One region of the Serratia sarumanii genome, then DNA from elsewhere that is predicted to be linked to it. Evidence: riboswitches for the same ligand, from Rfam matches in the RefSeq annotation. Region 1 holds a riboswitch; each other region holds the start of a gene.

Region 1 (7,587 bases):
CACCCAGCTGTTCAACGTGCTGAACCAGCGCATGCTGCGCCTGTTCGACAACGACAGCCTGCCGATACCGCCGTTGGCGATGTCGCTGGTGCAACCGGCGCAGGCGCAAAACAGCGGCGTCTGGGGGCAGACCTTCAGTTCATGGGGCAAAAACAGCGGCAACGGCAACGTGGGCAAGCTGGATGGCAACACCACCGGCTTCCTGTTGGGGGCGGATCGCAAGCTGACTGATCATAACGTGCGTATCGGCGGCTACTTCGGTTACAGCCGCGGCGACTACGACGTCGACAGCCGCCGTTCCAAGGCCGATACCGACAACTACCACCTCGGCCTGTATGCGGCGGGGCAGCAGGATGCGTTCTCGCTGCGCGGCGCGCTGGGTTACACCTGGCACAAGATTGAAGGCAAGCGCAACGTCGATTTCAGCGGCTTCTCGGATCGGCTGAAGTCGGACTACGATGCCAACTCGCTGCTGGCGTTCACCGAAGCGGGCTACCGTTTCGGCCAGCCGGAGATGAACGTCGAACCGTTCATCAACCTGAGCTACATCCGTCTGCATACCGACAGCTTCCAGGAGTCGGGGGGCGCGGCGGCGCTGAGCGTGCGCAATGAAACGATGAACACCTTCTACTCCACGCTCGGGGTGCGCGGCGTGACCGAGCTGCCGAAGAACGTCAGCCTCTACGGCTCGCTCGGCTGGCAGCACGCCTACGGCGATAAGAACACCTCATCGCGCATGGCGTTTGCCGGCAGTGACGCGTTCGTCACTCAGGGCCAGGCCGTGGATGACAACGTGATGGTGGGCGATATCGGCGTGAGCGTGAAACTGTCGCGCGCCGCGACGCTGGATGTCGGCTATCAGGGGCAATTCGGCGCCGATACCCGCGTTAATTCGGTCAACGCCAACCTGCGCTGGTCGTTCTGATTCTTCCTCTAGACTTCTCTGGTACTGACTGGCCCGCTTGATGCGGGCCTTTTTTATGGTGAGAACTCAGTGGCGGCCTGTGGCTGACTTTTATGATGAAAAAGCCCGCGCAACGGCGGGCTTGGCGAGAAGCGTGAGCGGGGGGTTAACGCCCTTTTTTCTTGCGCCCTGGCTGGGTAAAGCGCTTGCGGCCGGCCGGCGCAGCGGCTTTGTCGGCGCTTTTGGGGCCGCCGGCACTCGGTTTTTTCGCCGCGGCGGATTTGGCCGGGGCCTTCTTCGCCGGCTTGGCCTCGGATGAAGAGCCTTCAATCAGTTTGAACAGCTCGATCAGCTCGTCATCGGTCAGATCGCGCCATTCGCCCAGCGGCAAGCCTTTGAGGCTGACGTTCATGATGCGCGTGCGTTCCAGCTTGGTGACCTCGTAGCCGAAGTGTTCGCACATGCGGCGGATCTGGCGGTTCAGCCCCTGCACCAGCGTGATGCGGAACACGAAAGGTGCCTCTTTCTTCACCTTGCACTTTTTGGTCACCGTGCCCAGCATCGGCACGCCGGCGCCCATGCCGCGAATAAACTCGTCGGTCACCGGCTTGTTGACCGTCACCAGATACTCTTTCTCGTGATTGTTGCCGGCGCGCAGGATCTTGTTGACCAGGTCACCGTGGTTGGTCAGAAAGATCAGCCCCTGCGAATCTTTGTCCAAGCGGCCGATCGGGAAAATGCGTTTGCTGTGGTTGACGAAGTCGGCGATGTTGTCGCGCTCGCCGTCTTCGGTGGTGGTGACGATGCCGACCGGCTTGTTCAGCGCGATCAGCACCAGATCTTCTTCATTGCGCGGTTCGATCAGCTGACCGTTAACCTTCACCACATCGCCGGCAAATACCTGGGCGCCAACGGTGGCGCGTTTACCGTTGATGAAAACGTTGCCCTGTTCGATGTATCGATCGGCGTCGCGGCGTGAGCAGATACCGCTCTCGCTAATGTATTTGTTCAGACGAATGGATGAGTTAGTCAGCATGGGATCTCCGTAAAACGCGGACTATACATTACCTGCAGGGGATTGCGGAAGCTGTTAGAGAATAGATGTAATAGCTCAAGGTGATGCACGCGCCATCAATGCTGATTGGGCCTTACTCATTGCTGATTCTATCATCACGAGTTAACAATATTCAAAAAATCAATAAGATAGATAAAATCTTATTTGCTGGATATTATCGGTGCTCAGCCAAAGGATGGGGGAAATAAAATGCTTCGCTGCTTTTTAGTTCATAATGGAAACAAAATAAACACTCTGTTGTGTCAAGGGGTTGGGATGTTCTCTGTGTTTTCTGGTAATAAACAGTATACAAATCAACCAGGATGTACAGATGTTCCCAATCACGGGGCTATACCAGCCGGTACTTACTGGATTGTGGATCGGCCATCCGGTGGTTTAAAGTCGCAGACTATTACTTTCATAAAAGATATTGTGACCAATGTAGATCACAATAGTTGGTTTGCTTTATACAGAGATGATGGAACAGTTAACGATAGAACATGGATTAACGGCATTATGCGTGGGCAATTCAGGTTGCATCCAATCGGTCCACTTGGATTATCCGAAGGATGTGTAACCTTTTATTCCCAAAACGAATTCAATCGTCTGCGAGCTGCATTGCTGAAATCGAAAACAGCCAGAGTTCCGGGAACGACATTACAGGCATATGGGACTATCGAGGTGAAAGGCTATGAAAAAACTTGCCCTGTTGCTCGCTAACGCATTGGCTGTTGTTGGGCTGGCTGTGCTGACAATAAAGCTTTTTCCTGTACCCAGGCTAAACCAGGATCAAACCGCTTGGCTGATTGACGCCAGCGAGTTTTTCCATTTTAACGATACGGAATGGTTTGGTGCGCTCATTTTTGGCGCGGTTTATCTGCTGGCCGGGTGTCTGGAATGGCTCTTTATCCGCCAGGTTTTTCAGCGGGTGAGCTGCGGGCACCGCCACTAACTCTCATCACCGTTCCTCCACCTTCACCACCCGGGTATTCAGCGGGGTGAGCGTCTGCCCGGCGCTGCCGATCGGCGTCAGGCGCGGGACGGGGCGGCCGCTGTCGCTTTCCACCAGCGTTGAGTGCGCTTCTCCCTCGGCGAACAGATGATCTTCCCCCCACTGGCGCAGGCCGACGATCACCGGAAACAGCGCGCGGCCTTTCTCGGTCAGCACATATTCCTGATAGGCGCTGCCGTCTGCGGCGGGCACGATTTCCAGCACGCCGTGCGTCACCAGCGCGCGCAGGCGGGTGGCAAGGATGTTCTTCGCCATCCCCAGCCCTTTTTGAAATTCGCTGAAGCGGGTGACGCCGTCGAAGGCGTCGCGCACGATCAGCAGCGACCACCAGTCGCCAATCACATCCAGCGTGCGCGCCACCGGGCACGGCGCGTCTTCCAGGCTTTTACGTTTCACGACGGTTATCTCCAACTGCACATTCTGGTTGCATTATAAAACCTCTGCGCCTAAAGTTCATTGGGTTTAATAATGAAACTAGATTGAGGTATGCGATGAGCGACAAACTGCTGGATCCCCCCTGTGCGGCGCTGGGGCGCCTGCCGGCCCCTCTGGTGCTGCTGCTGGCCGCCGCCAGCGCCTTTAGCGTGGCCAACGTTTACTATGCGCAGCCGCTGCTGGACGCCATCGCCCATGATTTTTCCATCAGCCTGGCGGCGGTCGGCATGGTGATCACCGTGACCCAACTGGGCTGCGCGCTGGCGCTGCTGTTGGTGGTGCCGCTTGGGGATCGGCTGAACCGGCATTGGTTGCTGGCGGGGCAACAGCTGGGGCTGATCGGCGCGCTGCTGCTGGTGGGCTGGGCGCAAAGCGCGCCCTGGCTGCTGGCGGGGATGTTGCTGGTAGGCTTATTGGGTACCGCCATGACGCAGGGGCTGATCGCTTTCGCCGCAGCACTGGCGGCGCCGCAGGAGCGCGGGCGGGTGGTTGGTGCGGCGCAGGGCGGAGTGGTGTTGGGGTTGCTGCTGGCGCGCACCCTGTCCGGCGCGCTGGCGGATGTCGGCGGCTGGCGCACGGTGTACTTCTTCTCTGCCGGGGTGACGCTGGTATTGCTGCCGATCCTGTCGCGCCTGCTGCCTGCGCCGCGCACCGCTCCCAGTACGCTGAGCTATCCCGCGCTGCTGCGTTCAATGCTGACCCTGCTGCTGCATGACCGCACGCTGCAAATTCGCGGCATGTTGGCGCTGCTGATGTTCGGCGCTTTCAGCCTCTTTTGGAGTTCGCTGGTGTTGCCGCTGAGTCAGGCGCCGTTCAACTTCACCCATGCCGCGGTGGGGGCGTTCGGCCTGGTCGGCGCGGTGGGCGCGCTGGCGGCGGTGCGCGCCGGGCATCTGGCGGATCGCGGACTGGGGCAGGTGGCCAGCGGCGTGTGTCTGCTGCTGCTGACGCTGGCCTGGCTGCCGCTCGGTTTACTCGGCAGCGGCCTGGTTTGGCTGGTGGCGGGCATCGTATTGCTGGATCTGGCGGGCCAGGCGATCCACGTGCTGAACCAGAGCATGATCTTCAGCGCGCACCCGCAGTCGCACAGCAGGCTGGTGGGCTGCTACATGCTGTTTTACGCCGTCGGCAGCGGTCTGGGCGCCTTTGCCGGCACCCATATGTACGCCTGGGCGGGCTGGAGCGGCGTCTGCTGGCTGGGGGCGGGCGTCAGCCTGAGCGCGCTGCTGTTTTGGCGGCTGACGCTGCGCGGCATGCCGCCCTCAGCGGCGGCGGTGGAGCAGTGAAAGCTGGAAGCCCAGCGCACCGCACAACTGCTGAGGCGCGGTGAAGCCGCTTTCCGCCAGGAGGAGACGGCTGCGTGCCGCCGTCATCGGGTGCCAGTTGCGGCGGGTGCGTTCGATCACCTCCTGCGCCTGCGCCGCCGAGTGCCCGGCGCTTTGCAGCCAGTGTTGGTAGTGGCTGGCGGGCAGGCCCTCCGGTTGATAGTCGAACAGCAGCAGCGGTGCGGCGGGGGAGAGGCGCTGTGCCAACTGCTGCAGGAAATCCAGTTTGGTGCCATCGTCGGCGATAAAGTGCAGCACCAATGAGCACACCGCCGCGCCGTGGCGGGTTTGCGGCGCTTGTTGCAGCAAGGTGGGCTGGAAACTCACCCGTTGTGCATAACCCGCGGCTTCGGCCTTGGCGCGCGCGGCCGCCAGCATGCCGGCGGAGGGTTCCACTGCGCTGAAACGCCAGCTGGCGTTGGCGGCGGCCAGCGCCGACAGTTCGCTGCCGGTGCCGCAGCCGGCCAGCAACAGCGTGGCGTCATTCGGCAGCGTCTGCGCGAGCGTCGCCGTCAGCAGCGACTGAGCAAACTGATAGCCGGGCACCAGGGTCAGAATACGGCGATCGTAGTCCGCCGCCGCGGCATCGGGGAAGCGTGTATCCGTTTGATGTTGCATAACCTTCCTTGCAAAGTTCATTGAGAGAGACAAGGAAGGGTATGCTTAAATGATAATGAAATCCATTATCATTAATGAGTTCTGTGACGGGAAAGGCGGCGTTAGCGGGCCGGCGAATGCAGCAGGTAATAATCTTCTTCGCCGTCGTTGCCGGTAGAGATGATGCGCCAGCCGTGTTTGCGGTAGAACGCCAGCGCCTTTTCATTCTTCACCAGGCATTTCAGCGAGCCGGTGGCGGTGAAGGTAGCTTCCGCCGCCTGCAGCAGCGCACTGCCGACGCCGCGCGGCGGCTGATGGGGATCGACATACAGGTTATGAATGAAGTTGTCTTCGCGGTAGATGGAGACGAATCCCAGCAGCGTGCCGCCGTCTTCCGCCACCCAAATCGCTTCGCCCAGCGTCGCGCCGTCGAAATCTTCCAACTGATAGTTTGAGGTATCGCGCCAGCCGAACGCCGCCTTGCGCGACGCCAGGTACAGCGTGCGCAGAAAGGGGCGATCGGTTTCTTGATAGGGTCTTATCTGCATGGCATCTCCCGGTGGTTTGTGCTCACTATAGCGCATAGCGCGGTGTATGCCTGCCGGGCCAATTTATTCGCTTGTTTGTCTGCGTCGCCGCTGGCATGATCCCCTGCAGGGATTAACGCAACGTTGATCACAACCTATTGATTTTCATGACTCGGGGTGCCCTTCTACGTGAAGGCTGAGAAATACCCGTATTACCTGATCTGGATAATGCCAGCGTAGGGAAGTCACGGCCGCCCAGCCGGCGCCGCCTTCTTGAACGCCGGTTGGGAGGAATATGATCGCTCGACCTGATGCACTACCCGGCGCGCGCGCCGCGGCCTGTCTGACCCAATTCCAACAGCGGCCTCCGCTGATCCACTGCCTGACCAACGAAGTGGTGCAATCGCTGACCGCCAACGTGCTATTGGCGCTGGGTGCCTCCCCGGCGATGGTGGTGGAGCCGCAAGAGGCGGCGCAGTTCAGCGTGCTGGCCGACGGCCTGCTGATCAACGTCGGCACCCTCAATGCGCTGCGCGCCGAATCGATGCGGGTGGCGGTGGCCGCCGCCAATCAGGCCGGCAAGCCCTGGACGCTGGATCCGGTGGCGGTCGGCGCGCTCTCCTACCGCACCGCCTTTGCTAAACAGCTGCTGGACGAGAAACCGGCGGCGATACGCGGCAACGCCTCGGAAATCATGGCGCTCAGCGGGTTGCTGGCCAGCGGCCGCGGCGTGGACAGCGGCGACGATTCGCTGGCGGCATTGCCCGCCGCGCGTGAGCTGGCGCAGCGCAGCGGCGCGGTGGTGGCGGTCACCGGCGCGGTGGATTACGTCACCGACGGCCAACGCGATTGGGCGATCGAAGGCGGTTCCCCGCTGATGACGCGGGTGGTGGGCACCGGCTGCGCGCTGTCGGCGGTCGTGGCAGCGTTTTGCGCCCTGCCGGGCGATCGCCTGGACAACGTGGCGACCGCCTGCCGGGTGATGTCCCACTGCGGCGGCCTCGCGGCCAGACAGGCCACCGGGCCGGGCAGCTTTACGCCGGCGTTCCTCGACGCCCTGTATCAGCTGCGCGGGGAGGATCTGTGATGAAACGCATTAACGCCCTGACCATCGCCGGCACCGATCCCAGCGGTGGCGCCGGCATTCAGGCCGATTTGAAGGCTTTCTCGGCGCTTGGCGCCTACGGCACCTCGGTGATCACCGCGCTGGTGGCGCAGAATACCCGCGGCGTGCAGTCGGTGTATTACATCGATCCGGCGTTCGTCGCCGCGCAGCTGGACTCGGTGTTCAGCGACGTGCGCATCGACAGCGTCAAGATTGGCATGCTGGCCAACGCCGACATCGTGCAGGCGGTGGCCGAACGGCTGCGCCATTACCGGCCGGAATTCGTGGTGCTGGACACCGTGATGCTGGCGAAAAGCGGCGATCCGTTGTTGGCGCCGGAGGCGGTGGCGTCTATTCGGAGCGAGCTGTTGCCGCTGGTGTCGATCATTACGCCGAACCTGCCGGAAGCGGCGGCGCTGCTGGCGTGCGCGCCGGCGGAAGATGAAGCGCAGATGCGCGAGCAGGGGCGGGCGCTGCTGGAGATGGGCTGCCGGGCGGTGCTGATGAAGGGCGGCCACCTGAGCGAAAGCGAGAGCCCGGACTGGCTGTTTACCGCAGAAGGCGAGCAGCGCTTTACCGCGCCGCGCGTCGCCACCCGCCACACCCACGGCACCGGTTGCACGCTCTC
Region 2 (7,587 bases), 1.6 Mb from region 1:
CGCCTGATATTGGTACAGAGCGATTTCATCGCTGGTCAACGGTTCGCGGCGTGTCGCCAACTGGCGCTGCATAAAGCTCACCGTGCCGTCGTCGGCAAAGCGCAGCTGAATGGAATCTCGATCGCCGTCGGCATCGTTGCGTTTGATTTGGCGCAGCACGTCGCCCTGATAGGTGTACAGCGTGGTGATGGTACCCGGACCACGGTAAGGGCTGTAGACGCTGACCAACACCTGCGGACGATGTTGCTCATCGTCTTTACGCCACAGGCGTATCACACCCTGATCGGCCACGAAGCCGCTGGCGGTAAAGCTGGGGATATCGGAATGGAAACTGCAGGCACTCAGGCCGACGGCGATGCCAACGGCCATGAGCGCCCGACGAGCAAACAAAAGGGGCGCCATCGCCCCCCTGTTTATTCTTTTCACCGAGGCGCGGTCTTATTTAACAGCGTCTTTCAGTGCTTTGCCAGAAACGAACGCAGGCACGTTGGCTGCTGCGATTTTGATTTCTTTGCCAGTCTGTGGGTTGCGGCCAGTGCGCTCGCTACGATGGTTTACTTTGAAAGTACCGAAGCCAACCAATTGTACTGCATCACCTTCTTTCAGAGACTCAGTAATAGCAGCCAGGGTGGATTCCAGAGCCAGTTTAGCTTGTGCTTTGGAAAGGTCAGCCTTGTCCGCGATTACATCAATCAGTTGAGTCTTGTTCATAAGTTATCCTTACAGTGTGTTTATCGTTTGCAAAGCATCGAGTGCGACGGATATGCCGATTGACAGCACTCTCCTGCATACACGCACCGATAGCCACTTTTTTTACGCCCCCCAAATGTAGACCAGACAGGGTGCGGATGTGAAGCCTTAAGGCATGACAAATCAGGCGTTAAATCACGTTTTGTTGCCTTATTGCGCTAAATTTATCCCGATGTTGCTGACACCGGCCTCTCGCAGGTCGGATCGCAGCCCCTTGATCAGGTCTATATCGCGCTCTTCACAGGCGTCCAACAGGCGGAAAATTTCCCATTGAATGTCCCATTCTTCCTCTACCGCAGGCAAACTTTCCAACTCTTCGTCGGTCATTTCCTTACCGGCTTGGGTCATTTCCAACATCGCCACGGTGCGAATCGATGTTTCGCTGATGGCGATGGCGTGCTCCAGCGTCTCCCCGCCGAGCCGCGAATGGATCAGTTCCCCTAATGCGATACAGGCATCAATTGCCGGGTAAACGCCGTAAAGATCGTAATCTTCCGCCGACGGAATCGCCTCTTCCAACTTCTCGAGCTGGCTGTCGAAGTTGACCTTGGCGTCCTTCACCACCAGCGTTTCCCACACCAAATCCAGAATGCGGCGATAAACCGCCGGATCGCCGAACTCGGTCTGTTTGCAGAACATCTGGTAATTCGGGTACATACGCTCGCACAAACTGGCCATAAAGGTCAAATGTTGCCAGGCCTCGAGCCGTTCCAGACGTAAATGAATCGGGTTACGTAGCATGCTTTACTCTCTTACGCGTTATCTGCGGCGCAGTGTACCCGAAATCGCTCATGGCGACACCTCCGGATGCTGCTGCAACCAACGCTGAAACGCCGGACGGCGCGACGCGATGGCGTCGGCCCAGCGGGTCGGCTCCGGTAATCGGTAGCCCGCCATGCAGCGTTGCACCCACGCCAGCGCGCTGTCGGCGCTCACGCGATGGCCGGTAGAGATGAACAGCGGGTTGCAACGCGCCTTGCTGCGCCACACCCAGCCCAGCGGTTCACCCTTATCTTCCAGCGGCGCCAGCGCGCCGACGGCGGCGTCCAGCGGCGCGAATTTGCCGCACAGGCGCTTCTTGGCCACGCCGATGGTCGGCACATCGACCAGCAGGCCGAAATGGCTGGCGACGCCGAGACGCCGCGGATGCGAAATGCCATGCCCATCGACGAAGATCAGCCCCGGCTTCTGCCGCAGCTGCCCCCAGGCGGCCAACAGCGCCGGGTATTCGCGAAACGACAGGAAGCCCGGGATGTAGGGCATGACGGTGGCGATGCGCGCCACCTGATACTCCACCAGCTCCAGCGACGGATAGCGCAGGATGGCGATGGCGGCGCGCGTCACCGCCCCTTCTTGCTCGAAGCCCACGTCGGCGCCGGCGATGAAGGCCGGCGGTTCGGCCGGCAGATCGTCGTAGCGAATGACTTCAGCCGCGCGCCGCAGCTGTTCGGCGCGCAGGGCCGCCATATCGGTCACATCGAATCCTTAACGGTGGTATTTCGCCGAGTGCGCGTGCACCGCCTCGACGAAGGCGCCGGCGTGCTCCGGCGGCACATCCTGATGGATGCCGTGGCCCAGGTTGAACACATGGCCGTTGCCGTGGCCGAAACCGGCCAGAATGGTCTCCACTTCTTCCGCGATGCGCGCCGGAGAGGCATACAGCATCGACGGATCCATATTGCCCTGCAGCGCCACTTTGTCGCCGACGCGCCGACGCGCGTCGGCGATGTCGGTGGTCCAATCCAGCCCCAGCGCATCGCAGCCGGTGGCGGCCATCGCCTCCAACCACTGCCCGCCGCCTTTGGTGAACAGCGTCACCGGCACGCGGCGGCCGTCGTTTTCACGCAGCAGCCCGTCGACGATCTTGTGCATGTAGTGCAAAGAGAACTCGCGGTAGTCGCGCCCGGTCAGCACGCCGCCCCAGGTGTCGAACACCATCACCGACTGCGCGCCGGCTTTGATCTGGGCATTGAGGTACAGGATCACGCTGTCTGCCAGCTTGTCCAGCAACAGATGCAGCGTGGCCGGTTCGGCATACATCATCTTCTTCAGCTTGGTGAAGGCTTTGCTGCTGCCGCCTTCGACCATATAAGTCGCCAGCGTCCACGGGCTGCCGGAAAAGCCGATCAGCGGCACTTCGCCCTTCAGCTCGCGGCGAATGGTGCGCACCGCGTTCATCACATAGCCCAGCTCCACTTCCGGATCGAACACCGGCAGCTTGTCGACGTCGGCGCGGCAGGTAACAGGGGAGCTGAAACGCGGGCCTTCGCCGGCTTCAAAGTACAGGCCGAGCCCCATGGCGTCGGGAATGGTGAGAATGTCGGAGAACAGGATGGCGGCGTCCAGCGCATAGCGGCGCAGCGGCTGCAGCGTGACCTCGCAGGCCAGCTCCGCGTTCTTGCACAGCGACATGAAATCACCGGCCTGGGCGCGGGTCGCCTTGTACTCCGGCAAATAACGACCGGCCTGGCGCATCATCCATACGGGGGTCACATCCACCGGCTGGCGCAACAGCGCGCGCAGGTAGCGATCGTTCTTCAACTCAGTCATTTATGGGGCTCCCTTAATAATCTGCCGGCCATTGTACATTATTCTGCCCGGCACAGCGCCACGGTGTCCTCAATCAACCGGCGCGCCACGGTACCGGGCGGCGGCAACAGCGGCAGCTGGTCGTAGCGATACCAGCCGGCGTTGAGCAGCTCCTTGGGATCGTGACGAATTTCCCCCTGATGGTAATCGGCCATAAAGGCCATCATCAGCGAGTGCGGGAACGGCCAGGGTTGTGAAGTGACGTAGCGCAGGTTCTTGATTTCGATATTGCTCTCTTCCATCACTTCGCGCGCTACCGCCTGCTCCAACGTTTCGCCCACTTCGACGAAGCCGGCCAGCACCGTGTGGATACCGCCGCGATGGCGCACGTGTTGCGCCAGCAGGATCTGATCCTCGCGCCGAATGGCGACGATCACGCAGGGTGCAATCTGCGGATAGTAGCGCTCTTTGCAGTGGCCACACAGGCAGGCGCTCTCGCTGCGGCTGAGGTGCATCTCATGGCCGCAGTAGCCGCAATAGCGATGTGAACGGTAGAAATCCGCCAGCTGCACGCCGCGCCCGGCAAGCTGAAACAGACCGCGATCCAGATCCAACAGCTGACGCACCGAGCCCATCTCCCGCGGCATCGCCTGGCGCACCAGCCAAACCGGCGCCCCCGCCCACTCACCGATGGTGCGCGCCATACGGCCCTGCAGCCCGAGGGTGGCGGCCGTCCCCGACGGCAATTCACCGTTCGGTAACCAAAGTTTGCTTTCATGGCTGACGATCCACCAGCCGTTTTCATTGCCCGTTAATGCAAGTTCCATATCGTTGTTGCACAACCTCAGCTTCACTGGCACTCTACGAATCGGCTTTGTTACATTTTAATAACTTACCGGTTACTTTTATTACTTACACGGAGTCAAACATGCTCAACCGTTTGGAAAGGCTGACTCAGCGCGTTGGCGGTAGTAATGAATTAGTTGATCAATGGCTTCAGGCCCGCAAGCAGTTGCTGGTCGCCTACTGCACGCTGGTAGGCCTCAAACCGAATAAAGAAAAGCATACGCCGCTGAATGAAAAAGCGCTGGAGAACTTTTGCCACAACCTGGTGGATTACCTCTCCGCAGGGCATTTTCATATCTATGACAGAATTATCAAACAAGTGGAAGGCGCAGCCAGTCCGAAAATGTCGCTGGCGGTGAACATCTACCCCAAGCTGTGGGCCAATACCGAACAGATCATGGCGTTCCACGATCGCTATACCGAAGTGGATATCGATCAGGAGGTTTGTCTGGAATTCCACCAGGCCTTGTCGGATATCGGCGAAACGCTGGCGGCGCGCTTTGCGCTGGAAGATAAGCTGATCCTGCTGGAGGCGGAAGCCGCGCAGCAACCGCAGCCGGATCCGGCGCGTTAAAATTTTATAGTTTTTTTTCTTATCCCTCCTATACTGGGGGGCATCTTGTCGGAGTGCCTAGCGCCTGATTTGTTCATCGAATCAGCCAGGCTGAGACCGTTAATTCGGGATCCGCGGAACCTGATCGGGTTAATACCCGCGAAGGGAACAAGAGTAATCTATCGCCACAGGCACGGCCTTCCCCTTGCGGGCGCCCTGCCTTATCGGCCACCATCATTACTCCCTCCGAGCTCCAGACAAGCAACTTTCCCAACCCAACACACTGGTAGGAACTTGCTATGTCTAACGTTAATCCACCGCGCGCCCGTAAAGCGCAACGCGAAGCCGCCCAGCAGTTTATCGACACCCTGCAAGGCATGGCTTTCCCGAACTCACGCCGTATCTATCTGCAAGGCTCGCGCAGCGATATCCAGGTGCCGATGCGCGAAATTCAGCTCAGCCCGACCCTGCTCGGCGGCAGCAAAGACCACCCGCAGTATGAACCCAACGAGGCGATCCCGGTGTATGACACCGCCGGCCCCTACGGCGATCCGCAGGCCAAGCTCGACGTGCACGCCGGTCTCGCCAAACTGCGCGCCGGCTGGATCGACGCGCGCGGCGATACCACTACCCTCAGCGGCGCCAGCTCCGGCTTCACCCAACAGCGGCTGGCGGACGAGGGGCTGGATCATCTGCGCTTCGAACATCTGCCGCTGCCGCGCAAGGCGCTGCCGGGCAGGCGCGTGACCCAGCTGCACTATGCCCGCGCCGGTATCGTCACCCCGGAGATGGAGTTCATCGCCATCCGTGAAAACATGGGGCGCGAGCGCATTCGCGGCGAGGTGCTGCGCCACCAGCACCCGGGCCAGAGCTGGGGCGCCAATCTGCCGGACAACATCACGCCGGAGTTCGTGCGCCAGGAAGTGGCCGCCGGCCGCGCCATCATTCCCGCCAACATCAATCACCCGGAGGCGGAACCGATGATCATCGGCCGCAATTTCCTGGTGAAGGTGAACGCCAATATCGGCAACTCGGCGGTCACGTCGTCGATCGAAGAAGAGGTGGAGAAGCTGGTGTGGTCCACCCGCTGGGGCGCGGACACCGTGATGGATCTCTCTACCGGCCGCTATATTCACGAAACCCGCGAGTGGATCCTGCGCAACAGCCCGGTGCCCATCGGCACCGTGCCGATCTACCAGGCGCTGGAGAAGGTCAACGGCGTGGCGGAAAACCTCACCTGGGAGATGTTCCGCGATACGCTGCTGGAACAGGCGGAGCAAGGGGTCGACTACTTCACCATCCACGCCGGCGTGCTGCTGCGCTACGTGCCAATGACCGCCAAACGCCTGACCGGCATCGTGTCGCGCGGCGGCTCGATCATGGCCAAATGGTGTCTGTCGCACCATCAGGAAAACTTCCTCTATCAGCATTTCCGTGAAATCTGTGAGATCTGCGCCGCCTACGACGTTTCGCTGTCGCTCGGCGACGGCCTGCGCCCCGGCTCGATTCAGGACGCCAACGACGAAGCCCAGTTCGCCGAGCTGCATACGCTGGGCGAGCTGACCAAAATCGCCTGGGAATACGACGTGCAGGTAATGATAGAAGGCCCGGGCCACGTGCCGATGCAGATGATCCGCCGCAACATGACCGAAGAGCTGGAACACTGCCACGAAGCGCCGTTCTACACCCTCGGCCCGCTGACCACCGATATCGCCCCGGGCTATGACCATTTCACCTCCGGCATCGGCGCGGCAATGATCGGCTGGTTCGGCTGCGCCATGTTGTGTTACGTCACGCCGAAAGAACACCTCGGCCTGCCGAACAAAGAGGACGTCAAGCAGGGCCTGATCACCTACAAGATCGCCGCTCACGCCGCCGATCTGGCCAAAGGCCATCCGGGCGCGCAGATCCGCGATAACGCCATGTCCAAGGCGCGTTTCGAATTCCGCTGGGAAGATCAGTTCAATCTGGCGCTCGATCCGGCCACCGCCCGCGCCTATCACGACGAAACCCTGCCGCAGGAGTCCGGCAAGGTCGCCCACTTCTGCTCGATGTGCGGGCCGAAATTCTGCTCGATGAAAATTTCGCAGGAGGTGCGCGACTACGCCGCGGCCCAGGAAGCCGCCAAGCCGATCGAAGTGCAGCTGACCGGCATGGAGAAAATGTCCGCCGAGTTCCGCGCCCGCGGCAGCGAGCTGTATCACAGCGCCGGCACCCTGCAAGAGGAGACAAGCAATGACTGATATCACGACCCCCTTCCCGGCTACGCCCCACAAGCTGGGGCTTTACCCGGTTGTCGACAGCGTGGAATGGATCGCTCGCCTGCTGGAGGCCGGCGTCACCACCATCCAGCTGCGCATCAAGGACCTGCCTGACGAGCAGGTCGAAGCGGATATCGCCGCCGCCATCGCGCTGGGCCAGCGTTATCAGGCGCGGCTGTTCATCAACGACTACTGGCGGCTGGCGATCAAGCACGGCGCTTACGGCGTGCATCTGGGCCAGGAGGATCTCGATACCACCGATCTGGCGGCCATTCACCGCGCCGGGCTGCGGCTGGGCGTGTCCACCCATGACGACGCCGAGTTGGCACGCGCGCTGGCGGTGAAACCTTCCTACATCGCGCTGGGGCACATCTTCCCCACCCAAACCAAAGACATGCCTTCGGCGCCGCAGGGGCTGGCGGAGTTGAAACGCCACATCGCCGGCCTGGCGGATTACCCGACGGTGGCGATCGGCGGGATCAGCATCGATCGCGTACCGGCAGTGCTGGCGTGCGGCGTCGGCAGCGTGGCGGTGGTCAGCGCCATCACCCAGGCGCCGGACTGGCGCGCGGCGACGGCCGAGCTATTGCGGCTGATCGAAGGCGAGGATCCGAACGATGCTTAACGATCAGGAATTCCTGCGCTACA
Region 3 (7,587 bases), 540 kb from region 1:
AGTATTTTTTCAGCGCCCCCGAGCTGCTGGCAGAACGCTTTCCGGCGCTGTATCAGCACTTTTGCCGCTTCTACCGCCAGGATCCGCTGGCGCGCCTGCTGCGCGGCCAGGCGGAAAACGACGCGCAATGGGCTGACTGACGGGCATATTGCTCAGATACCGAGCAGTCGCGCCGCCTGGGGCAATTTAGCGTTGACACACCCGGGGCGGCTGGATATGATGCGCCCCGTTCACACGATTCCTCTGTAGTTCAGTCGGTAGAACGGCGGACTGTTAATCCGTATGTCACTGGTTCGAGTCCAGTCAGAGGAGCCATATTTAGAGAAGCCCGCTTAAGGAAACTTAAGCGGGCTTTTTGCTGTTGGGCGTTTACAGCCCGCGTTGTTCCATCAGCAGCGCCAGATCGACCAAGCGGTTGGAGAAGCCCCACTCGTTGTCATACCAGGCGAGCACTTTCACCAGGTTGCCGCCGATCACCAGCGTGGACAGGCCGTCGATGATCGACGAACGCGCATCGCCCCGATAGTCGCTCGACACCAGCGGTTCATCGCTGTACCCCAAAATTCCTTTCAGCGGGCCGGACGCCGCCGCCGCGCGGAAAGCGGCGTTAATCTCCTCCACCGTCGCCGGGCGTTTCAGCGTCACCGTCAGATCGACGATCGAGACAACCGGCACCGGCACCCGCAGCGAGTAACCGGTCAGGCGGCCGTCGAGATCCGGGATCACCTTGCCGAGCGCCTTGGCCGCACCGCTGGAGTAAGGCACGATCGACTCCGCCGCCGCCCGCGCGCCGCGCAGATCTTTTTCCGGCTGATCGTGCAGCGCCTGGCTGTTGGTATAGGCGTGGGTGGTGTTCATCAGCCCGTATTCGATGCCGAACGCCTGATGCAACACCTGCGCGGCGGGCGCCAGCCCGTTGGTGGTGCAGCTACCGTTGCTGACCACTTTATGCCGCGCCGGATCGTAGAGTTGGTCGTTAACCCCCATGACGATGGTGATGTCGTCGTTCTTGGCCGGCGCCGAGATAATCACCCGCTTGGCGCCGCCGTGCGTGATGTGCACTTCCGCCTTGGCTTTATCGGTAAAGAAGCCCGTCGCTTCGATCACCACGTCCACGCCCACGCTGCTCCAGGGGATCTCGGCGGGATCGCGCTGCGAAAACACCTGAATCGGCCGGCCGTCCAGCAGCAGCTGGTTGTCGCCGGCTTCCACCCTGGCCGCCAGCGTGCCGGAAAGCGTGTCGTATTTCAGCAGATGCGCCAGCGTTTTGCTGTCCGTCAGATCGTTGATCGCCACCACTTCAAAATCGCTGCGCCCCAGCGCCGCGCGCAGCACGTTGCGCCCGATCCTGCCGAAGCCGTTAATGCCAACTTTCACCATGATGCTCTCCTCGTTTTGGGCTTTGCCTCAAATCTAGCCCTGCCCCGAGGCGGCGTAAATGACGTTTACCGATCAATTTACGCCAAATTGCGCGCATGGAAGCGTTCGCGGTATTCGCTCGGGGTCAGTTGCAGTTTGCGCTCAAACACCCGCCGCAGGTTAAGGCCGTTGCCGAAGCCGGTGGCCAGCGCGATCTGTTCGATGCCCTCCGCACTCTGCTCGAGGCGCTGCCTGGCGGTATGCAACCGCCCTTCTTCGACGAATTTGGCGGGAGAAATGCCCGTCTCGCGGGTGAATACGCGGGTAAAGTTGCGCGGGCTCATCGCCACGCGGTCGGCCAACCGATCGACGCTGAGATCGTCGGCGAGGTTTTCCAGGATCCAGGACTGCAGGTCGCGGATCGGGCCCGGCGATTTGGCCTGGTTGAGCGGGTAGCGGCTGAACTGCGCCTGCCCGCCGGGGCGTCGCAAAAACATCACCAGATCCTGCGCCACTTCGCGCGCCTGCACGAAGCCGTAGTCGTCCTCCACCAGCGCCAGCGTCAGATCGAAGCCGGAGCTGACGCCGCCGGAGGTCCAGATCGGCCCGTCCTGCACGTAGATCGGGCCGTTCTCGACCTGCACCCGCGGGAAGCGCGCCTGCAGCGTTTCCGCCAGCCGCCAGTGGGTAGTCGCCCGCCGCCCGTCCAGCAACCCGGCTTCGGCCAGCAGCAGAGCCCCGCCGCAAACGGAAGCGATACGGCGCGCCTGCGGGGCCGCGCGGCGCAGCCAATCCGCCACCAGGGCGCCCTCTTCTTCGGTCGCCCCCTTGCCGGCAACAATGACGGTATCGCGCGGCAGGGCCGGATCGAGATCCGCCAGGCGGTGGTCGGCCAACAGGCTCAGCCCGGACAGGCCGTGTACCACCCGATGGGATTGCGTGGTGGCGACCGCGATCTGATACAGCGGCGCCTCGGCAGGACTCAGACGGTTAGCCTGCATCAGGATATCGGCGATGCCCGCCGCTTCGAACAGCATGCCCCCTTCAGGGACGATAATCAGGAATGTATGCATGGCGATAATAGGAAGAACAAGCAAAACAGGTCAGACAGCCACTGTATAAGAAAAGCCTCGCCGGTTCACCCTGCGGGCATAAAAAAGCCCGTCGGCAAGCGCCGACGGGCCAACAAAGCACTGTCCTCAAGCCTGCGGCAGGCTCACCCCGCCGGCGCGCGCCAATTGCGCCAGCAGCGCCGTTTGAAACGCCTCGTCGTATACCGCCGCGTGAGGTTCGAAGCGCTGTTGATGGTGCCAATAGCCGCCGGACGCCAGAGCCTGCGGCTCATCGCTGCTCACCAGCCACGCCTGCGTCACATGCCCCAGCGCCAGATCGTCTGGCGCATCCGCGCCGCCCATTTTGGTCGGCACCCAGCCGGGATCGACCGCGCTGCTGATCACGTCAGGCCACAGGCGCGCCACGGCGGCGGCCAGCGCGGTGACGAACAGTTTGCTGTCCGAATAGGAGCCGGCTGCGCCGCCGAGCCAGTCCACGCCGCTCAGTTCCGCCACGCCGTCAAAGTGCATGCTGCTGCTCAGATAGACGATACGCTTGGGGCGTTCGATCAGGGCCGTCAGCAGGTAGGGCGCAACGACGTTCACCGGCATCACCTGCGGCCCGGTAAACATACCGGCGTTGTGGATCACCGCGTCCGGGCGGCCGAGGCGGTTGACCTGCTCGGCAAGCTGCCGGATCTGCTGCACATCGGACAGATCGCCGATCGTCGCCTGTGCGCCGCGATCCAGCAGATCGCGCACCGCGTCCAAACGGCCGGGCTCACGCGCATGCAGAATTACCTGATGCCCTTCGTCCAACAGCGTTTGCGCGGCGGCGCGGCCCAGCCCGTCTACCGAACCGGTAATGAAAATGCGTGACATGCCACTCCTCCGTTTAGCGCCAGCCGAGCGCCGGCGCGATATGGGTTAAAATCGATTCGATGACGTGGGCGTTGTAATCCACGCCCAGCTGGTTAGGCACGGTCAGCAGCAGCGTATCCGCTTCGGCGATGGCCTCGTCCTGCGCCAGCTGCTCGATCAGCACGTCCGGCTCGGCGGCATAGCTGCGGCCGAAGATCGCCCGGGTCTGCGCGTCGATATACCCCAGTTGATCGCCCTCCTTGCCGCCGCCGCCGAAGTAGTTGCGATCCCGCTGATCCACCAGCGCGAAGATGCTGCGGCTGACGGAAACCCGCGGCTCGCGCGCATGGCCCGCCTCTTGCCAGGCGGCGCGGTAGGCGCGGATCTGCTTGGCCTGCTGGATATGGAAGGGTTCGCCGGTTTCGTCGTTCTTGAGCGTCGAGCTTTGCAGGTTCATGCCCAGCTTCGCCGCCCAGACGGCGGTGGCGTTCGAACCGGCGCCCCACCAGATGCGGTCGCGCAGCCCGGCGGAAAACGGCTCCGGCCGCAGCAGCCCGGGCGGATTCGGGAACATCGGCTGTGGATTGGGCTCGGCGAACCCTTCGCCGCGCAGCGCTTCCAGGAACACTTCGGTATGGCGACGGGCCATGTCCGCGTCGCTCTCGCTGTCGGCCGGGGCATAGCCGAAATAGCGCCAGCCGTCGATCACCTGCTCCGGCGAGCCGCGGCTGATGCCGAGCTGCAGCCGCCCGCCGGCGATCAGATCCGCCGCGCCGGCGTCTTCCACCATGTACAGCGGATTTTCATAACGCATGTCGATCACGCCGGTGCCGATCTCGATGCGTTGGGTTTTGGCGCCGATGGCGGCCAGCAGCGGGAACGGCGACCCCAGCTGGCGTGCAAAGTGGTGTACGCGAAAATAGGCGCCGTCCGCCCCCAGATCTTCGGCGGCGACCGCCAGATCGATGGACTGCAGCAGCGCATCCGCCGCGGAACGGGTGCCGGACTGGGCGGAAGGCGACCAGTGGCCAAACGAGAGAAAACCAATCTTTTTCATCGGGAATCGTCCTCAAAGGCAAAATCATCGGCCTACAGTGACAAAAATCGCGCGCTCTGCGCCAGCAAAATCGCCCCCGATCGCACTAAACGAACCGATTGCCGCCGCGCCGCCCGGCGATTGTAATCAAAAAACAAATGTCGTATAACAAGCAGCTCCGAGGGGTGTCCTGTTACGGGCTGAGATGGCGCAAGCCGAACCCTTTGAACCTGATCTGGGTCATGCCAGCGAAGGGACGGTTAGGCAACAACGCTCTCACCCGTTGCCTGTTCATACCCCAGCGTGCCCGGATCTCCACTGACTCAAGGAGGTCCCATGTCCATCACCACCCTGTTCGAAAGCGGTCTTTACGGCCGGCTGCGCCAACATGCCGGCAGCCACTGGCAAGATTACGTTGATCACCCGTTTCTGCAGCAGCTGGCCGCCGGCACCTTGCCCGAACGCGCGTTTCGCCGCTACCTGACCCAGGACTATCTGTTCCTGCTGCACTTCGCCCGCGCCTACGCGCTGCTGGTCAGCAAGCTGCGCACCCTGCCGGAGATGCGCGCCGCTACCGCCTCGCTCAACGGCATCGTCGCCGAACTGCCGCTGCACGTGGCCTACTGCGCCGAATGGGGGCTGAGCGAAGCGCAGATCGCCGCCCAGCCGGAAGCGGCGGAAACCATGAACTATACCCGCTACGTGCTGGATATCGGCCATGCCGGCGACGCCCTCGATCTGCTGGCTGGCCTGCTGCCCTGCGTGGCCGGCTATGCCGAAATCGGCCTGCGGCTGCTGCACGATCCCGCCACCCAAATGGAGGGCAATCCTTACGCCTCCTGGATCCGCAACTACGGCGACGAGGGCTATCTGGCCGGCGTGCGCGCCGCCATCGAGCTGCTGGAAACCGTCGGCCACCAGCGCGGCGCACAAGGCCGCTTCACCGAGCTGGCGCAGATTTTCACCACCGCCACCCAGCTGGAATCGGCATTTTGGCAAATGGGGCTGAACGCCTCATGACCACCCCGCGTCTCCCGCCCGGCATCCAGGTGCGGGATCTCAGCCTGCGTTTCGGTCAGCAAATCGTCTTCGACCGGCTGAGCTTCGACATCGCCGGCGGCAGCTTCGTCGCCCTGCTCGGAGCCAGCGGCGCCGGCAAAACCAGCCTGCTGAAGATCATCGCCGGCCTGGCGCAGGCCACCTCAGGCACGGTGACCGGCAGCGACGGTTTGCCGATCGCCGGGCGCATCGCCTACATGGGGCAAAAAGACCTGCTCTACCCGTGGCTGACCGTCGAAGAAAACGTCGCCCTCGGCGCGCGGCTGCGCGGCGAAACGCCGGACCGGGCGTGGGCGGCGCACCTGCTGGAACGCGTGGGCCTGGCCGCTCATGGCCGCAGCCTGCCCGCCGCGCTGTCCGGCGGCATGCGCCAGCGCGCCGCCATCGCCCGCACGCTCTATGAACGCCAGCCGATCGTGCTGATGGATGAACCCTTTTCGGCGCTGGACGCCATCACCCGCGCCGAGATCCAGAGCCTGGCCGCCGAACTGCTGGCGCAAAACACCGTGCTGCTGATCACCCACGACCCGATGGAAGCCTGCCGCCTGAGCCACCGGCTGCTGGTGCTGTCGCCCTGGCCGCTGGGCCTCGACGATACCCACCGCATCAGCGGGCGGCCGCCGCGTGCGCCGGATGACGCCGGCCTGCTGAAAAGCCAGGCCGAGCTGCTGCAGCAGATGGTGAGGGCCGCGCAATGAATATCGCCAAAGAGCGCGGCCTCACCCGCCTGCGGCGCGGGCTGACGGTGTTCGTCGGCCTGCTGCTGCTGTGGTGGCTGGCGGCGCAAAGCGGCATTCCGGCCTTCCTGCTGCCCACGCCGGGCGCGGTGGCGCAGGCGCTGTGGGACGGGCGCGGCTATCTCACCTGGCACACGCTGATCACCGCTTCGGAGATCGTCAGCGGGCTGGCGCTGGGCGTGCTGCTCGGCGCGGCGCTGGCGCTGTGCATGATCTTCTCGCCACGCCTGCAGCGCTGGCTGATGCCGCTGGTGCTCACCAGCCAGGCGATACCGGTGTTCGCCCTGGCGCCGCTGCTGGTGCTGTGGTTCGGCTTCGGCATGAGCGCCAAGGTGGCGATGGCGGTGCTGGTGATTTTCTTCCCGGTGGTGTCGGCCTTTTTCGACGGGCTGCGCCGGGTCAACAACGACTATCTCGATCTGGCGCGCACGATGCGCGCTTCGCGCTGGGCGCAGCTGCGGCACGTGCGGCTGATGGCGGCGCTACCGGCCTTCGGCTCCGGCCTGCGCATGGCCGCCGCCGTCGCGCCGATCGGCGCCATCATCGGCGAATGGGTCGGCTCGGCCGAAGGGCTGGGCTACGTGATGCTGAACGCCAACGCGCGCATGCAGACCGACGTCTGCTTCGCCGCGCTGTTTATTTTGGTGCTGATGACCGTGCTGCTGTGGGCCGCGGTGGATGCGCTGCTGCGGCGCCTGATCGCCTGGGCGCCGGAAAACGACTGATGATTGCAACCATAACCAGGGATAAAGGAACGACCATGATCAAACAAACCCTCTGCGGGCTGCTGCTCGGCGCCGCCATCACCGGCCAGGCCGGCGCGGCCGAAAAGCTGACGCTGGTGCTCGACTGGTACATCAACCCCGATCACGCGCCGATTATGGTGGCCGAGCAGATCGGCGCCTTCAAGGCCGCAGGGCTGGACGTCAAGATCGTGCCGCCGTCCGATCCGGCGCTGCCGCCGCGGCTGGTGGCCGCCAAACAGGCCGACCTCGCCATCACTTACCAACCGCAGCTGCATTTCTTCGCCGATCAGGGCCTGCCGCTGATGCGCGTCGGCACGCTGATCAACACGCCGCTGAATACGGTGATCGCGCTGGATAAAAACATCACGTCGCCGGCGGATCTCAAGGGCAAGACGGTGGGTTACTCGGTCAGCGGCATCGAACAGGCGACGCTGGCCACCATGGTCGAACACGAACACCTCAAGCCGCAGGACATCAAGCTCATCAACGTCAACTTCCAGCTGACCAGCGCCCTGCTGGCGGGCCAGGTCGATGCAGTGATCGGCGGCTACCGCAACATCGAAGCGCTGGAGCTGAAGCTGCAGGGCAAGACGCCGGTGGTGTTCAACGTCGAAGATTACGGCGTGCCGGCCTACGACGAGCTGATCATCGTCGCCCACCGCGATGCGGTGAACGAGCCGAAAATCCGCAAGTTCCTCGCCGCGCTGAAGCAAGGCAGCGACTACCTGCACGCGCAC
Region 4 (7,587 bases), 2.1 Mb from region 1:
AACACCAGCCCCAGACAACAGCTTAACTGGATCAGCGCCAGCATGGCGGCGCGACCCAGATCGTAGTCGTAACTCAGCGCCTGGTAGATCGCCAGTTCGATGGTGGTGGCCTGCGGCCCGCCGCCCAGCGACAGCACGGTGGCGAAGCTGGCGAAGCACAGCATGAAGATCAACGCGCCGCTCGGCAGGATCTGGCGGCGCAGCGCCGGCCATTCGACGAAACGGAACTGCTGCCAGCCGTTCATGCCCAACTGGGCGGCCAGCTGGCGCTGTTCCACCGGGATATTCTCCAGCGCCTGCAGCAACAGGCGGGTGGCCAGCGGCAGGTTAAAGAACAGGTGCGCCAGCAGAATGCCCTGCAGGCCGTAGGGCGAGAAGCCATACTCGATGCCCAGCCAGCCGCACAGCGTCGCCAGCCAGCCTTGGCGCCCATAGACGCTGAGCAGGCCGAACACCGCCACCAGCACCGGCAGCACCAGCGTCATAGCGCACAGCCGCAGCAGCAGCTGCCGGCCGGGGAAACGGCGGCGATAGAGCGCGCGCGCCAGCAGAACGGCGGGCAGCACCGAAATCAGCGCCGACAGCAGCGCCTGCCAGAAGGTGAAGCGCACCACGTGCCACAGGTAGCTGTCCTGCCACAGGCCGCGCCAGTCGCTGTCCGGCGCGTGACGCCACAGCGAGCCCATCGCCAGCGCGGCGACCAGCAGGATCACGCCGGCGGCCAGCAGCCCCGGCCAGAGCCAGCGGGGGATCAGCGGCTGACGGCGGTTTGCCATGCCCGGATCCAACCGCCGCGTTGTTTGGCCACCTCTTCGGCACTGTATTGCAATGCAGTATGCGGCACGTTCATCTGCTCAAAGCCGACGGGCAGTGGGGTGTTGATCACCGGATACATCCAGTTGCCGGTCGGGATGGTATTCTGGAAGGCCGGCGTCACCATGAACTGCATGAAGCGCTCCGCCAGCTCAGGCTGTTTGGCGGCCTTCAGCTTGCCCGCCACTTCCACCTGCAGGTAGTGGCCTTCGCTGAACGTGGCGGCGGCGTAGCTGTCTTTCTTCTCTTCGATAAGATGATAGGCCGGAGAGGTGGTGTAGCTGAGCACCAGATCGCCTTCGCCCTTCAGGAACAGGCCGTAGGCTTCGCTCCAGCCTTTGGTGACGGTGACGGTCTTTTTCGCCAGCTGCTGCCAGGCGGCAGGCGCTTTGTCGTCATAGACTTTTTGCATCCACAGCAGCAGGCCGAGGCCCGGCGTGCTGGTGCGCGGATCTTCGTAGATCACTTTCCAGTTGCGATCGCTGCTGACCAGCTCCTGCAGGCTTTTCGGCGGGTTCTTCAGTTTTTCTTTGTTGTAGACGAAGGCGAAGTAGCCGTAGTCGTAAGGCACGAAGGTCGCGTCCTGCCAGCCGCCCGGCACCGTCAGTTTGGCGGTGTCGACGCCGCTCGGCGCGAACAGGCCGGTTTGCTGCGCCGCCTGCAACAGGTTGTTGTCCAGCCCCAGCACCACGTCGGCGGCGCTGTTCTTGCCTTCCATGCGCAGGCGGTTCAGCAGCGAGACGCCGTCTTCCAGCGCGACGAACTTCAATTCACAGTCGCACTCGGCTTCGAAGGCTTTTTTCACCGCCGGGCCTGGGCCCCAGTCGGCGGCGAAGGAATCGTAGGTGTAAACCGTCAGCGTCGGCTTGGCGAACACCGGCGCGGCGCACAGCAGCAATAAGCAGGGCAGATATTTTTTGACCACGTTGCACTCCTGAAAAATAAGGGGGCAAGGGCATCTGAGGGGGCGAGGCGGCGTCGCCGGTTCGCTGGGCTCAAATCCCTCCGCCGGTATTGACCGGATCAGGTTCGACGGGTGTGCTCTCAGCGGAAAATCGGGCTTATCACGCGGCCCGACTTACCGCACCCCGTTGAGACGGCGCTATTGTAAAGATTAACCGACCCGGGCGAAAGGCGCTTATGCCTCCGGCGGGGCAAACCAGGCGGACTTGAAGTCGAACCAGCCGAGGGTGTTCATCCGCACGCCGCGCATGCTGCGCTGGCCGTGCAGCTGCAGCCAGTGGTGGAACAGCGGATGCAGCTGGTGGTTGCTGACCAGACGCTGGCAGAACTCGGCCAGCGGCAAGCGGTTGGCGCGCCACAGCGCCGCGTCCTGCGCCAGATCTTCGTTCATGCAGTGCTGCACCAGCGGCAGTTCGTACAGCGTGGCGAACAGCGAAAACTCCAGCGGCAGGTAGAAGTTGGCGCTGCCGAGCCACAGATCGCTGCGCGCGTCGCCCTGGTGCCAGGTGGCGTAATCCACGCTTTGCACAATCAGGCGGATGCCGTGCTGCGCCAGCAGCGGTTCGATCGCCTGGCGAATGGCGTGAAACTCCGAATGCTCATTGAAGTGGGTCATCGTCAGTTCGGTCAGGCCCGCGGGCTTGGGCTGCTGCGCCAGTGTGCGGTTGTGGTGCCAGCGCGGCAGCAGTCCGTACGCCGGCGACCAATAGCGCTGGTAGAGCGGCCCGGCATGGCTCAGCAGCGAAATGGGGTTGATCAATTCGCACAGCCAACTGCGAATGGCGGGATCGGCGGCCAGCGGGGAGCGCTGATCGAACAGCAGGAAATAGCAGCCCTCTTCCAGCCGGCTTTCCAGCTCGCTGTTGCCGGTTTCATCGCCCTGCAGCTGCACGCCGGAGTGCACCAGCTCTTCGGAAAACTCCGGCAGCACCCAGATGTTCACCTCGTCGATCAGCGCCCGGTAGCCGAAATAGTCGTCGAAGGCGTGGATCTTCATCTGGCTGGGATGGTTGCGCACCATGCGGTAGGGGCCGGTGCCGACCGGATGGCGGGCGAAATCAGGCAGTTCGCGCCATTCGCGCGGCAGGATCATGGCCTGCACGCTGCCCAGCAGCCAGGGCAGCCAGTGGTCGGGGCTGCGCAGCTGCACGTCGATCACGAACGGCGTCGGCGAGGTGACGCTCTCGATATGCGAGAACAGCGGTTGCGAGGTCAGACGTGAGAGGGAAGTGATGACGTCCGCCATCTCCAGCTCGCGGCCGTGATGAAAATGGATCGCCGGACGCAGGTAAAACCGCCAGTGCAGCGGCGTCAGCGCCTGCCAATGGTGAGACAGATCGGACTCGAGTTCCCCGTTTTCCTCATTTATGCGCGTCAGGCCGTTGAAGATCTGGCGCGCCAAATGGGTTTCCGAACGCCGCAGCGCCGAGCCGGGCAGCAGGTTGTACAGCTGCCGGTAGTAGAGCACCCGCAGGATATGTTTTCCCTGGCGGAAGCTGCGCCCCAACTGCGACAGCAGCATCTGGCGCACCACGTTTTTGTCGCCCACCAGCTGCACCAACTGATCGATGCGGTCCTGTTCCAACAGCTCCTCGGCCCGCTGTTGCTGCAGCGCCAGGCCGGTGTAGTGGAAGGTTAGCCGCGAACGTTTGCCGCGCCCCGACTCCGCCTGCCAGGTGAGCCAGCCCTCTCGCTGCATGGCGCTCAGCAGGGAGCGCACGTGGCGCCGCGAGCAGCTCAGCACCTCCGCCAGATCCTGCAGCGTGGTGTCGGTGGTTTCACCGTGGCAGCGCTGCCACAGACGGATGAACTGCTGCTGCAATCGGGACGTGGACATAAAAGAGGAACGCTCCTGCCTCAACTCGTCAATTTTTCTTTCCCTATATTACGCCGATAATTTTCATCAATGAAAGGGGGAGGGCGTAATGATGAAAGCTTTCTTATCCAGACAGTTCTACCAGCGCTATTTCAGCGCGGTGCGCCGCCAGCGCGCAGACTGGCTGAGCGTGGTGCCCGAGCAGGCGCGGCTGGCGATGCTGGCGCACCTGACGCAATGGGATATCAAAGAGATGACCGATAAGCAGTATCGCGAGCACCTGTAGGGGCTCCGGCAACCAATTTCTGAGTAATGGTGCTGTTTCACCAGCCAGTGGGGCGACCCACTGGTTTTTTTATGCGTGGTCATGGCAATGCGCTTGCATTTTTCTCGCCGTGGCCTAAGGTTCTTTTTTCTGCTTTGAGGTCAGGGAAGACGATATGCAACGCCTGAGCCGGTTGTCACAGCGCATCAATCCCATCTTTGCCGCATTCCTGCTGATTGCTTTTCTTTCTGGCATCGCCGGCGCGTTGCTGACGCCGACGCTCAGCCTGTTTCTGACCACCGAGGTCAAGGTGCGGCCGCTGTGGGTCGGGCTGTTTTACACCGCCAACGCGGTGGCCGGCATCGTCGTCAGTTTTCTGCTGGCCAAACGCTCCGATACTCGCGGCGATCGGCGCAGGCTGATCCTGCTGTGCTGCCTGATGGCGGTCGGCAACTGTCTGCTGTTTGCCTTTAACCGCGACTACCTGACGCTGATCACCGCCGGGGTGCTGATGTCCGCCGTTGCCAACACCGCCATGCCGCAGATTTTCGCGCTGGCGCGGGAATACGCCGACAGCGAGGCGCGTGAAGTGGTGATGTTCAGCTCGGTGATGCGCGCCCAGCTATCGCTGGCGTGGGTGATCGGCCCGCCGCTGTCGTTTGCGCTGGCGCTCAGCTACGGGTTCACCGTGATGTTCCTGATCGCCGCCGCTACCTTCGCGGTCTGCGTGCTGCTGGTAGGATTCATGCTGCCTTCGGTGCCGCGCGCGGCGGATGGCGAAGGGTTGCGGGAAGGCGCTTCCGCGCCGATTGCGCCCGCCAGCGCCTGGCGCAATCGCGATGTGCGGCTGCTGTTCATCGCCTCGATGCTGATGTGGACCTGCAATACCTTGTACATCATCGATATGCCGCTGTATATCACCGCCGATCTCGGCCTGCCGGAAGGGCTGGCCGGGGTGCTGATGGGCACCGCCGCCGGGTTGGAGATCCCGGCGATGCTGTTGGCCGGTTATTACGTCCAACGCTTCGGCAAACGCAACATGATGCTGCTGGCGGTGGCGGCGGGCGTGCTGTTTTATCTTGGGTTGACGGTGCTGGAGAGCAAGCCGGCCCTGATCGCGCTGCAGTTGCTCAACGCGGTGTTTATCGGCATCGTCGCCGGTATAGGCATGCTCTATTTTCAGGATTTGATGCCGGGCCGGCCGGGCGCCGCCACCACGCTGTTCACCAACAGCATCTCTACCGGGGTGATCCTGGCCGGGGTGCTGCAGGGCGCGCTGGTGGAGAATTTCGGTCATGGCTCGGTGTATTGGATGGCGGCGCTGTTGGCGCTGGCGGCGCTCGGGATGAGCGCCAAAGTGCGTGAAGTGTGAGGTCAAACGACGGCATTCTTGATGCAAGTCATTGAGAAGGCTGAACCGGACGCCCAAGCTGAAGACATATGGCGCGCGATCGTTGCGCCCACGCCCATCTCGCTATTGAGATGCCGCCTTGTCGTTTAGAACAGTGGGAACGTTATGGATAAACTCACACCGCTCAAACCGCTTCCTTCCCTGTGCGCCCTTGCCGCCACGCTGATTATCTGGTTCCTCATTCCCGTGCCGGAGGGCGTCGCGCCTAATGCCTGGCAACTGCTGGCGCTGTTTATCGGCACCATCATCGCCATCATCGGCAAGGCGATGCCGATCGGCGCAGTCTCGGTGATCGCCATCGCCCTGGTGGCGGTGACCGGCGTCACCAATCCCGGCAAGCCGGGCGCCGCGCTGGACGACGCGCTCAGCGGCTTTTCCAACCAGCTGATCTGGCTGATCGGTTTTTCGATCATGATCTCCCTCAGCCTGAATAAAACCGGGCTGGGCGCGCGCATAGGCTATTACTTTATTTCGCTGTTCGGCAAAAAAACGCTGGGCATCGCCTATGCGCTGACGCTGGCGGAAACCACGCTGGCGCCGGTGACGCCGAGCAACACCGCGCGCGGCGGCGGCATCATTCACCCGATCATGAAGTCGATCGCCGACAGCTTCGGCTCCAAACCCGAGCTCAATACCTCCGGCAAAATCGGCCGCTACCTGTCGCTGGTGAACTACAACATCAACCCGGTCACCTCGGCGATGTTTATCACCGCTACCGCGCCTAACCCGCTGATTGTCAGCCTGATCGCCAAAGGCACACACGGCAGCTTCGAGCTGTCCTGGTCGATGTGGGCAATCGCCGCTCTGGTGCCGGGACTGTGCTCGCTGATCGTGATGCCGCTGGTCATCTATCTGCTGTATCCGCCGGAGGTGAAAAGTACCCCGGACGCGCCGCGCTTCGCGCGCGAAAAACTGCAGGCGCTGGGGCCGGTAACGCTGCCGGAGAAAATCACCCTCGGGGTGTTCGCGCTGTTGCTGGTGCTGTGGGCCGGCATTCCGGCGATGATCTTCGGCCCGGCGCTGGCGGTCAATCCCACCACCGCGGCGCTGATCGGCCTGGCGGTGCTGCTGGCCACCGGGGTGCTGAGCTGGGAGGATGTGCTCAAGCATAAAGGTGCCTGGGACACCGTGGTGTGGTTCTCGGCGCTGGTGATGATGGCCAGCTTCCTTGGCAAGCTGGGGCTGATCGGCTGGCTGTCGCAAACCGTGGGCAACGGCATCGACCATATGGGCATGAGCTGGGTGGGCGGCACGATCTTGCTGACCCTCATCTATTTGTATTCGCACTATTTCTTCGCCAGCACCACCGCGCACGTGACGGCGATGTTCGCCGCCTTCTTCGCCGCCGGCATCGCGCTCGGCGCGCCACCGGCGCTGCTGGGCCTGATCCTGGCGTTCTCTTCCTCGCTGATGATGTCGCTGACGCATTACGGCACCGGCACCGCGCCGATCGTCTTCGGCTCCGGCTACGTGACGCTGGGGGAATGGTGGAAAGCGGGATGGGTGATGAGCGTGGTTAACTTGCTGATCTGGATAGTGATCGGCGGAGCATGGTGGAAGCTGCTGGGCTACTGGTGAGGAAAAAAAATCACCCGCCGGGCGGCGGGTGAAGGGGATTAATTCAAAAACGCCGGCTGCTGCGCTTCGTAGCGGGAGATGTCCGCTTCGTGCTGCAGCGTCAGGCCGATGCTGTCCAGCCCGTTGATCATGCAGTGGCGGCGGAAGCTGTCGATTTCGAACGGATAGCTTTTGCCGCCGGCGTTGACCGTCTGGTTCTCCAGATCCACCACGAACTCCGTTCCCTCGTTGGCGTCCACCAGCTTGAACAGCTCATCCACCTGCTGTTCGCTCAGCGTCACCGGCAACAGCTGGTTGTTGAACGAGTTGCCGTAAAAGATATCGGCGAAGCTCGGCGCGATCACCACTTTGAATCCGTAATCGGTCAGCGCCCAGGGCGCGTGTTCGCGCGAGGAGCCGCAGCCGAAGTTCTCGCGCGCCAACAGGATGCTGGCGCCTTTATAGCGCGGTTTGTTCAGCACGAATTCCGGGTTCGGCTGCTGGCCGGCGTCGTCGAGGAAGCGCCAGTCGTTGAACAGGTGCTGGCCGAAGCCGGTGCGGGTGACCTTCTGTAAAAACTGCTTGGGAATAATGGCGTCGGTGTCGACGTTGGCCGCATCCAAAGGCACCACTAAGCCGGTATGTTGAGTAAATTTAGCCACGTTAGCCCCTTAGTGAATATCACGGATGTCGGCGAAGTGACCGGCAACGGCGGCCGCGGCGGCCATCGCCGGGCTGACCAGGTGGGTGCGCCCACCGCGG

The links. A riboswitch is a leader RNA that binds a small molecule or an ion and turns the genes downstream of it on or off. The one in region 1 is predicted to bind thiamine pyrophosphate.
Region 2: linked by a shared signal. The riboswitch ahead of thiC (phosphomethylpyrimidine synthase ThiC) and the one ahead of thiM (hydroxyethylthiazole kinase) in region 1 are both predicted to bind thiamine pyrophosphate.
Region 3: linked by a shared signal. The riboswitch ahead of SSARUM_RS15280 (TenA family protein) and the one ahead of thiM (hydroxyethylthiazole kinase) in region 1 are both predicted to bind thiamine pyrophosphate.
Region 4: linked by a shared signal. The riboswitch ahead of thiB (thiamine ABC transporter substrate binding subunit) and the one ahead of thiM (hydroxyethylthiazole kinase) in region 1 are both predicted to bind thiamine pyrophosphate.

Annotation. Positions count from the first base shown of each region.
Region 1 covers NZ_CP124750.1:3,744,293-3,751,879, reverse strand. The annotation lists gene SSARUM_RS17825 (autotransporter outer membrane beta-barrel domain-containing protein) at 1-925, shown strand, start outside; gene rluF (23S rRNA pseudouridine(2604) synthase RluF) at 1,071-1,940, opposite strand; gene SSARUM_RS17815 (DUF2778 domain-containing protein) at 2,124-2,678, shown strand; gene SSARUM_RS17810 (DUF1158 family protein) at 2,650-2,910, shown strand; gene SSARUM_RS17805 (winged helix-turn-helix transcriptional regulator) at 2,917-3,366, opposite strand; gene SSARUM_RS17800 (MFS transporter) at 3,462-4,691, shown strand; gene SSARUM_RS17795 (methyltransferase) at 4,668-5,348, opposite strand; gene SSARUM_RS17790 (GNAT family N-acetyltransferase) at 5,450-5,875, opposite strand; TPP riboswitch at 6,018-6,114, shown strand; gene thiM (hydroxyethylthiazole kinase) at 6,150-6,941, shown strand; gene thiD (bifunctional hydroxymethylpyrimidine kinase/phosphomethylpyrimidine kinase) at 6,941-7,587, shown strand, end outside.
Region 2 covers NZ_CP124750.1:274,026-281,612, reverse strand. The annotation lists gene SSARUM_RS01305 (DUF1481 domain-containing protein) at 1-402, opposite strand, end outside; gene hupA (nucleoid-associated protein HU-alpha) at 439-711, opposite strand; gene SSARUM_RS01295 (YjaG family protein) at 901-1,491, opposite strand; gene nfi (deoxyribonuclease V) at 1,540-2,226, opposite strand; gene hemE (uroporphyrinogen decarboxylase) at 2,236-3,300, opposite strand; gene nudC (NAD(+) diphosphatase) at 3,339-4,106, opposite strand; gene SSARUM_RS01275 (Rsd/AlgQ family anti-sigma factor) at 4,208-4,699, shown strand; TPP riboswitch at 4,739-4,863, shown strand; gene thiC (phosphomethylpyrimidine synthase ThiC) at 4,978-6,921, shown strand; gene thiE (thiamine phosphate synthase) at 6,914-7,564, shown strand; gene SSARUM_RS01260 (HesA/MoeB/ThiF family protein) at 7,557-7,587, shown strand, end outside.
Region 3 covers NZ_CP124750.1:3,205,404-3,212,990, forward strand. The annotation lists gene mtfA (DgsA anti-repressor MtfA) at 1-140, shown strand, start outside; tRNA gene SSARUM_RS15255 (tRNA-Asn) at 240-315, shown strand; gene gap (type I glyceraldehyde-3-phosphate dehydrogenase) at 370-1,380, opposite strand; gene SSARUM_RS15265 (GlxA family transcriptional regulator) at 1,458-2,432, opposite strand; gene SSARUM_RS15270 (SDR family NAD(P)-dependent oxidoreductase) at 2,559-3,293, opposite strand; gene SSARUM_RS15275 (LLM class flavin-dependent oxidoreductase) at 3,307-4,329, opposite strand; TPP riboswitch at 4,480-4,582, shown strand; gene SSARUM_RS15280 (TenA family protein) at 4,645-5,328, shown strand; gene SSARUM_RS15285 (ABC transporter ATP-binding protein) at 5,325-6,065, shown strand; gene SSARUM_RS15290 (ABC transporter permease) at 6,062-6,829, shown strand; gene SSARUM_RS15295 (ABC transporter substrate-binding protein) at 6,865-7,587, shown strand, end outside.
Region 4 covers NZ_CP124750.1:721,909-729,495, forward strand. The annotation lists gene thiP (thiamine/thiamine pyrophosphate ABC transporter permease ThiP) at 1-776, opposite strand, end outside; gene thiB (thiamine ABC transporter substrate binding subunit) at 752-1,738, opposite strand; TPP riboswitch at 1,796-1,914, opposite strand; gene sgrR (HTH-type transcriptional regulator SgrR) at 1,952-3,613, opposite strand; gene sgrT (glucose uptake inhibitor SgrT) at 3,702-3,878, shown strand; gene SSARUM_RS03345 (sugar efflux transporter) at 4,033-5,229, shown strand; gene SSARUM_RS03350 (DASS family sodium-coupled anion symporter) at 5,374-6,846, shown strand; gene leuD (3-isopropylmalate dehydratase small subunit) at 6,885-7,487, opposite strand; gene leuC (3-isopropylmalate dehydratase large subunit) at 7,497-7,587, opposite strand, start outside.